DNA from 2 places in the Marinitoga sp. 38H-ov genome. Region 1 is predicted to be linked to the other one. Evidence: riboswitches for the same ligand, from Rfam matches in the RefSeq annotation. Region 1 holds a riboswitch; the other holds the start of a gene.
What was found. Region 1 has a riboswitch for lysine ahead of AS160_RS00580 (aspartate-semialdehyde dehydrogenase). Riboswitches for the same ligand answer to the same signal wherever they lie in the genome.
Positions count from the first base shown of each region.

Region 2: linked by a shared signal. The riboswitch ahead of AS160_RS10650 (Na+/H+ antiporter NhaC family protein) and the one ahead of AS160_RS00580 (aspartate-semialdehyde dehydrogenase) in region 1 are both predicted to bind lysine.

Region 1 covers NZ_LNGH01000002.1:90,329-93,759, reverse strand. The annotation lists gene AS160_RS00595 (ComEC/Rec2 family competence protein) at 1-672, shown strand, start outside; gene AS160_RS00590 (thymidine kinase) at 672-1,235, shown strand; tRNA gene AS160_RS00585 (tRNA-Ser) at 1,335-1,425, shown strand; lysine riboswitch at 1,569-1,743, shown strand; gene AS160_RS00580 (aspartate-semialdehyde dehydrogenase) at 1,814-2,779, shown strand; gene AS160_RS00575 (diaminopimelate decarboxylase) at 2,784-3,431, shown strand, end outside.
Region 2 covers NZ_LNGH01000054.1:30,019-33,449, reverse strand. The annotation lists gene AS160_RS10655 (hypothetical protein) at 1-63, shown strand, start outside; gene AS160_RS10650 (Na+/H+ antiporter NhaC family protein) at 101-1,783, opposite strand; lysine riboswitch at 1,869-2,038, opposite strand; gene AS160_RS10645 (metalloregulator ArsR/SmtB family transcription factor) at 2,401-2,733, shown strand; gene AS160_RS10640 (permease) at 2,746-3,431, shown strand, end outside.

The sequences.
Region 1 (3,431 bases):
GTATATTTAATTTATTCTATATTATATATTTTATATTCTAAAACATTAATTCCAATAAATTTTAGAAGAGTATTAACAATTATTTTTTTGTTAATATATCTATCAGCTACTGGATTTTCTGATTCTGCAGTTAGAGCATCTTTTGTTTTGATATTAATAGAGTTTAATAAAATTTTTGGATTAAATATAGACTCGAAAAATATATTAGGACTTGTAGGTGTAATAAATTTATTGTATAATCCAATTGTTGTTTTTTCAGTAGGATTTTTAATGAGTTATTCTGCTGCACTTTCAATATTGATTTTAATCGAAAAAACAAAAAATTCTTTTTTAATAGCTATTTCTGCTTTTTTAGCCATTCTTCCATGGAGTATAATATTTTTCAATGGATTTTCTGTCTTAGGGGTTTTCCTAAGTATTGCATTTGTTCCAATTATTTACTCATTAATATTTTTTTCATTCATTTATACAATTATACCTTTGCCTGAAATTATAAATATAATTGTAAATAATTATATAGAGATTATAAAGTATATTTTAAAATATATAAATCATTATATAATGTATATAAATTTAGATGGGGATTTAGTTTTTGTATTTTATGTAATATCAGTTATTGTATTATTTTTATTTCATATAATATTTAAATTGAAATATAAGGAGGAATATTAATGTCAGGAAAATTCATTTTAATTGTTGGACCAATGTACTCAGGTAAAACATCTGAATTAATTTCTTTTGTAGAAATTTACACATTAGGTAGGAAAAAGATAAAAGTATTCAAACCAATAATTGATGATAGATATGCATCTAATTATATAGTTTCGCATACAGGAACAAAAATTGAAGCAATTCCTATTAATGAATCTAAAGAAATGTATAATTTTTTAGATTATGATGAAAAAGCAGTTTTTGTAGATGAAGTGCAATTTTTTGACAAAGAATTAAAAAATGTAATTTTGGACTTAATTAAAAAAGGAATAAATGTGTATTGTTCAGGACTTGATTTAACATATAAAAATAATCCTTTTGAAACTACAATATTATTATCTGCATATGCTGATGAAATTATTAAAAAGAAGGCTGTTTGCCATGAATGTGGTGAATATAGCGGTACAATTTCTTATAAAATTGTAGGAAATGGTTCGGAAATTGATGTTGGTGGATTTGATAAATATATAGCAGTATGTAGAGATTGTTATGAAGAATTAAATAATGAAAAGAAAAAATCATAATAAATATAATAAAATATTATACATAAAATATTATATAAAAATTTTTATATTTTTCACTTGACTAAATACAAAAGTTATGATAAAATAAATTGGAAATATGGAGAGGTGGCCGAGCGGTCTAAGGCGCACGCCTGGAGAGCGTGTGACGGGCAAAACCCGTCCGTGGGTTCAAATCCCACCCTCTCCGCCATAAGAGCAGGATATCCTGCTCTTTTTTTATTATTATACAAATATAAAGTGATAAATTAAAAAATATAACTAATAACTTTGTAATGTATTTGTAAATTTTAATTAATATTTGTTTGATAAACTACATCAAAAGTTAATAATTATTGAACAAACGGAGGCGCAACCGAGATGAGTAATCTACCTATCGCTAGGGTAGGCTTGGGGTAGGTGAAAGGCGAGGTTGCCGAAGGATGTAAGATTTACCCATCTTACATACCTGGTTGTATAGGGAATACCTATGCGACTGTCGCATGAAAACATGCGGAGAGCCGTTTGGAATAATGTCTTATGTATATTATTTCAATTGGCTTTCTAGTGAAAGCCAATTTTATTTTTTTAGGAGGGATAAAATGAAAATAGGTATTGTAGGAGCTACTGGAGAAGTAGGAAGAACAATGATAAGAGTTTTAGAAGAAAAAAATCTAGAAATAAATGAATTAAAACTTTTTGCAAGCAAAAAATCTGAAGGAAAAAAAATGAAATTTAAAGATAAATATTATTTTGTTGAAGAATTAACTGAAGAAAAAATGGAAGAAAAATATGATTATATATTGTTTTCTGCTGGAAGTGAAATATCAAAGAAATATGCTCAAATAGCAAATGAAAGTGGAAATGTTGTAATTGATAATTCATCGGCATTTAGAATGGAAAAAAATATTCCTTTAGTAGTTCCAGAAATTAATGGAAAAATTTTAAAAGGATATAAAGGAATTATTGCTAATCCTAATTGTTCAACCATTCAAATGGTATTGGCTTTAAGAGATATTGAAAAAAAATTAGGAATATCAGAAATATTTGTAAGTACTTATCAAGCTGTATCTGGAGCTGGTAACAAAGGAATAAAAGAGTTATTAGATCAACAAAATGGAATAAATAATATATATCATTTTCCAGAAATAATTAATAATAATGTTATACCTGTAATTGGCCAAGTTTTAAAAAATGGGTTTACAGAAGAAGAAATGAAAATGGTAAATGAAACTAGGAAGATATTTAATGATTATAAAATAAAAGTTTATCCAACAGCTGTAAGGGTACCTGTGTTATATGGTCATTCAGAAAGTATAATTTTTAGAACAAAAAAAGAAGCAGATATTAAAAAAATAAGAGAATTATTATCATCTGTAGAGAATGTTGTATATACAGATAATTTGATAACACCTCTTAATGTTGCTGATACAGATATAACATATGTTTCAAGACTTAGGCAAATGGATGAAAAGACTTTTTTGATATGGGTTGTGGCTGATAATGTTAGGGTAGGAGCTGCAACTAATGCTGTAAGAATATTGCTAAAACATTATGAATTAAGGTGATAAGATGAAAAAATTTCCTTTTGAAAAAGAGATTATTAGATTATTAGATAATACACCATTTTATATATATGATGAAAAAGGAATATTAAAATCATTAAAAAAATTACAAAGTGCATTTTTTTGGTGTGATTTTAAAGAGTATTTTGCTGTGAAAGCAACGCCTACTCCATATATTTTAAAAATTTTAGGAAAAAATAATTGTGGAATGGATTGTAGTTCATTAGTTGAATTATATTTATCTGAAATGGTAAATATTATTGGAGAAAATATTTTATTTACTTCAAATAATACACCTTTAAAAGAGTATAAAAAAGCATATGATTTAGGTGCGATAATAAATTTTGATGATATTGGACATATAAATAAATTTGTCAAAAAAATTGGTATTCCAAAAATCGCGTCTATTAGATATATTCCTAAAGAATCATATGGTACTGATATAATAGGAGATCCATTAAATTCTAAATTTGGAATGCCATTTGATAACATAATTGAAGGCTATAAAAAAATGAAAGAGTTAGGTGTAAAAAGGTTTGGATTTCATTCAATGCTTGTATCGAATACATTAGAAGAAGATTTGATAGAAAAAAATACAGAAATTATTTTTAGAACTGTAAAAAGAATATCAGATATATTGAACATAGAATTTGAA
Region 2 (3,431 bases), on a different contig from region 1:
GAAGAAGAATATAATAGCTCAGATGAAGATATTCAAAGTTTTAGATTAAGTATATTTAATTAAAAAGGAATGGCTAGGCCATTCCTTTTTTAATTGGTTTTTAAATGGCTTTTAAATCTTTTGGATCAGTTGATTTACCAAAGAATCTTAAAATAGCCCATACTGAAGCAAATCCTAATATTAATGTAATCCAAATAGGTAATCCAATACCTACTAAAATATATCCAACTGCTGCAACTGAAGCAACTGTTACGGCATATGGTAATTGAGTTTTAACGTGATCAATATGATCAGATGATGATGCCATTGAAGACATAATTGTTGTATCTGAAATAGGAGAACAATGATCTCCGAATGTTGATCCTGTTAATACAGCACCTAATGTAGCAAATACTAATGTTGATGGGGCGTTTCCAGTATAAGCTGCTGCTAAAGGAATAGCTAAAGGTAACATAATAGCCATTGTACCCCAAGATGTACCAGTAGCAAATGCAACTATAGATGACATAATAAATACTAATACAGGAACTGCCCAACCAGGTAAAGATGAAGATACGACTTGTACTAAATATTCAGCTGTTCCTAAATCAGAGGCAATAGAACCAATTGACCATGCTAAAATTAATATAATTGTGGTAATAACTAATGATTTTGCACCTTCTACCCATGCTTCTAAAGCTTTTCTTAATGTCATAATACCTTGAGAAACAGCCATTATAACAGCAACTATACTTGCTAAAGCAGATGCCCAAATTAAAGCAGCTGAAGCATCGGCGTTACCAAATGCATTTCTAATTCCTTCTAAATTAAATGGCTCTTCTAATCCACCACCAGAATACCATAATCCAACAAATGCAAAAATAATTAATGTTAAAATAGGTACTAAAGCGTTTGATACTCTTAAAGGAATATCACTATTATCTAATTCTTTTTCAAAATCTGTAGATAACATAGGTTCAGCGCCATCAGCTAAAACCTTTCCAGTTAATCTAGCTCTTTTTTCTGCTTCATACATAGGACCAAAATCTCTCATTAAGAAACCAACCATAAATACCATAAATAATGCAAATAATCCATACATTCTATATGGGATTGATTGGAAGAATACACCGTATGGGTTTACATCTGTTCCCAATGCGTTGAATGCATCACCAATTAATCCTAATTCATAACCAATCCATGTAGATATTGCTGCCATTGTAGCAACAGGAGCAGCTGTTGAGTCAACAATATATGATAATTTTTCCCTAGAAACATTTAATTTGTCTGTTAAAGGTCTCATAGTAGGACCAACGATAAGAGTATTGGCATAGTCATCGAAGAATACAACAACACCCATTAAAGCTGTAGCTAATTGAGCACTTCTAGCAGTTTTAGCTTTTTTAGCAAGTGCATTAGCGATAGCTCTTGTACCTCCCATTTTTGCAATAACTCCAACCATACCACCAATTGTTAATGTAAAAATAATGATACCAGCATGCCATCCATCAGCAAGAGCGTTTACTGGATATTCAAAAGTTTTTGTATAACTTTCAATAAGTTTCATGAAAAATCCAGAACTGGATGTGGCAAATACATTAATTACTGCTCCAGAAAAAATACCTAATAACAATGAAAGAATAACTTCTTTAGTAACAAAAGCTAAAACAATAGCTAGTAGTGGAGGAATAATTGACCAAAAACCATAATTTATTGTTTCAGTATCCCCCCCGTTTGCAAATGCTAAAGCAGACATTAGTAAAAATGTCGCCAGGATAAAAATTACCCAAATACGTTTTTTCATAGAACCCCTCCTTAAATAAGTTATATAATGAAAATTATAATAAAAAAAGCCTTCATTAGAAGGCCGTTTGAAATAAAGTAATTTTATTCCAAACGGCTCTCCGCATTAAGCGACAGTTATATAAGTATTCCTTATATAACCAGGCGTATAAGGTGGGTAAGCCTTATACCCTTCGGCAACTTCGCCTTTCATCTATCCCAAACCTACCCAAGCGATGGATAGATTACTCATCTTAGTTGCGCCTCCGTTTGTTATTAAAGATTATTAAATTTTGGGTAGAGTTTATCAGAAAAATATTTCTATTATATTTCTGTAATATAAAAATATATATGGTAAAAAATAAAATGAGTTTATATAAAAGCAAAATACTTAACCTCCCAGAAAAGATATTAACTTAAAATACAAAATTTAAATTATTATATCATAAAACCGCAAAATATGTCAAAAAAGATTAATATATCAAATGTTTGATAATTGTTATTAATGGATGTTAATCACTTTCTTTCTATATATTCTAAGAAATAATTAATAAATTTGTATTTTTAGAATAACAATTATTTAATATAAATATATTATTATATATCCGGATATGCGAATATATGAAAGGAGGGATTATTTTGATAGATGAATTAATGAAGATATTATCAGATAAAACAAGATTAAGAATAATTAATATTTTAAGTTTAAAACCAAGATGTGTATGTGAATTGACAGAAATTTTGGATTTACCACAATCAACAATATCCAGACATTTATCAAAAATGAAATTGTTTAAATTAGTTTTAACAGAAAAAGATGGTGTTTTTATAAAATACAAATTAAATAATGAATTTTTGGAAAAATATTCATTTTTAAATTATCTTTTAGATGATTTAAAAAATGAATTCAAAGAGGATTTAATTAAATCAGAAAAAGTAATTATAAAAGATGGAGTTTGTGTTATAAAATAATGGAGGTGTTTTATGAAAAAAGAGTTAAGATTATTCTTTTTAATTCTTTTAGCATTTTTAGCTTTCTATTTTATCCCTTTTACAAGTGAAGAGGTTCACAAAGCGATTATTGGCGGTTTTGAAATGCTTCATGATTATGCAAGGCAACATGTTTTATTATGTCTTGTTCCAGCATTTTTTATAGCAGGAACAATATCTGTTTTTGTAAGTAAAAATGCAATATTAAAATTATTAGGTCCTAAAGCTAAAAAAATAATAGCATATCCAGTGGCGGCAGTTTCTGGAGGAATATTAGCAGTTTGTTCCTGTACTATTTTGCCTTTATTTGGAGGAATATATAAACGTGGTGCAGGAATTGGACCAGCTATGGCATTTTTATTTACGGGTCCTGCAATTAATGTAGCAGCTATATTTTTGACAGGAAATGTATTAGGTTGGGAATTATCATTTGTTAGATTATTTGCTACTATAGTTTCTGCTGTATTTATTGGATTAATAATGCAAACTATATTTAAAGAAACAGGTGAAGGTGGATTTGTATTTGGTCAAGATAGTGAAATACCATGGCAAAAAACATTATTATTTTTAGGCTTTCAAATGGCTTTTTTAATAACAGGAAGCTTAAAAATAAATATAACATTAAAAAGTATATTAATGACAATTTTTGCGATTATATCAGTAGGTATAGCTTTAACCTT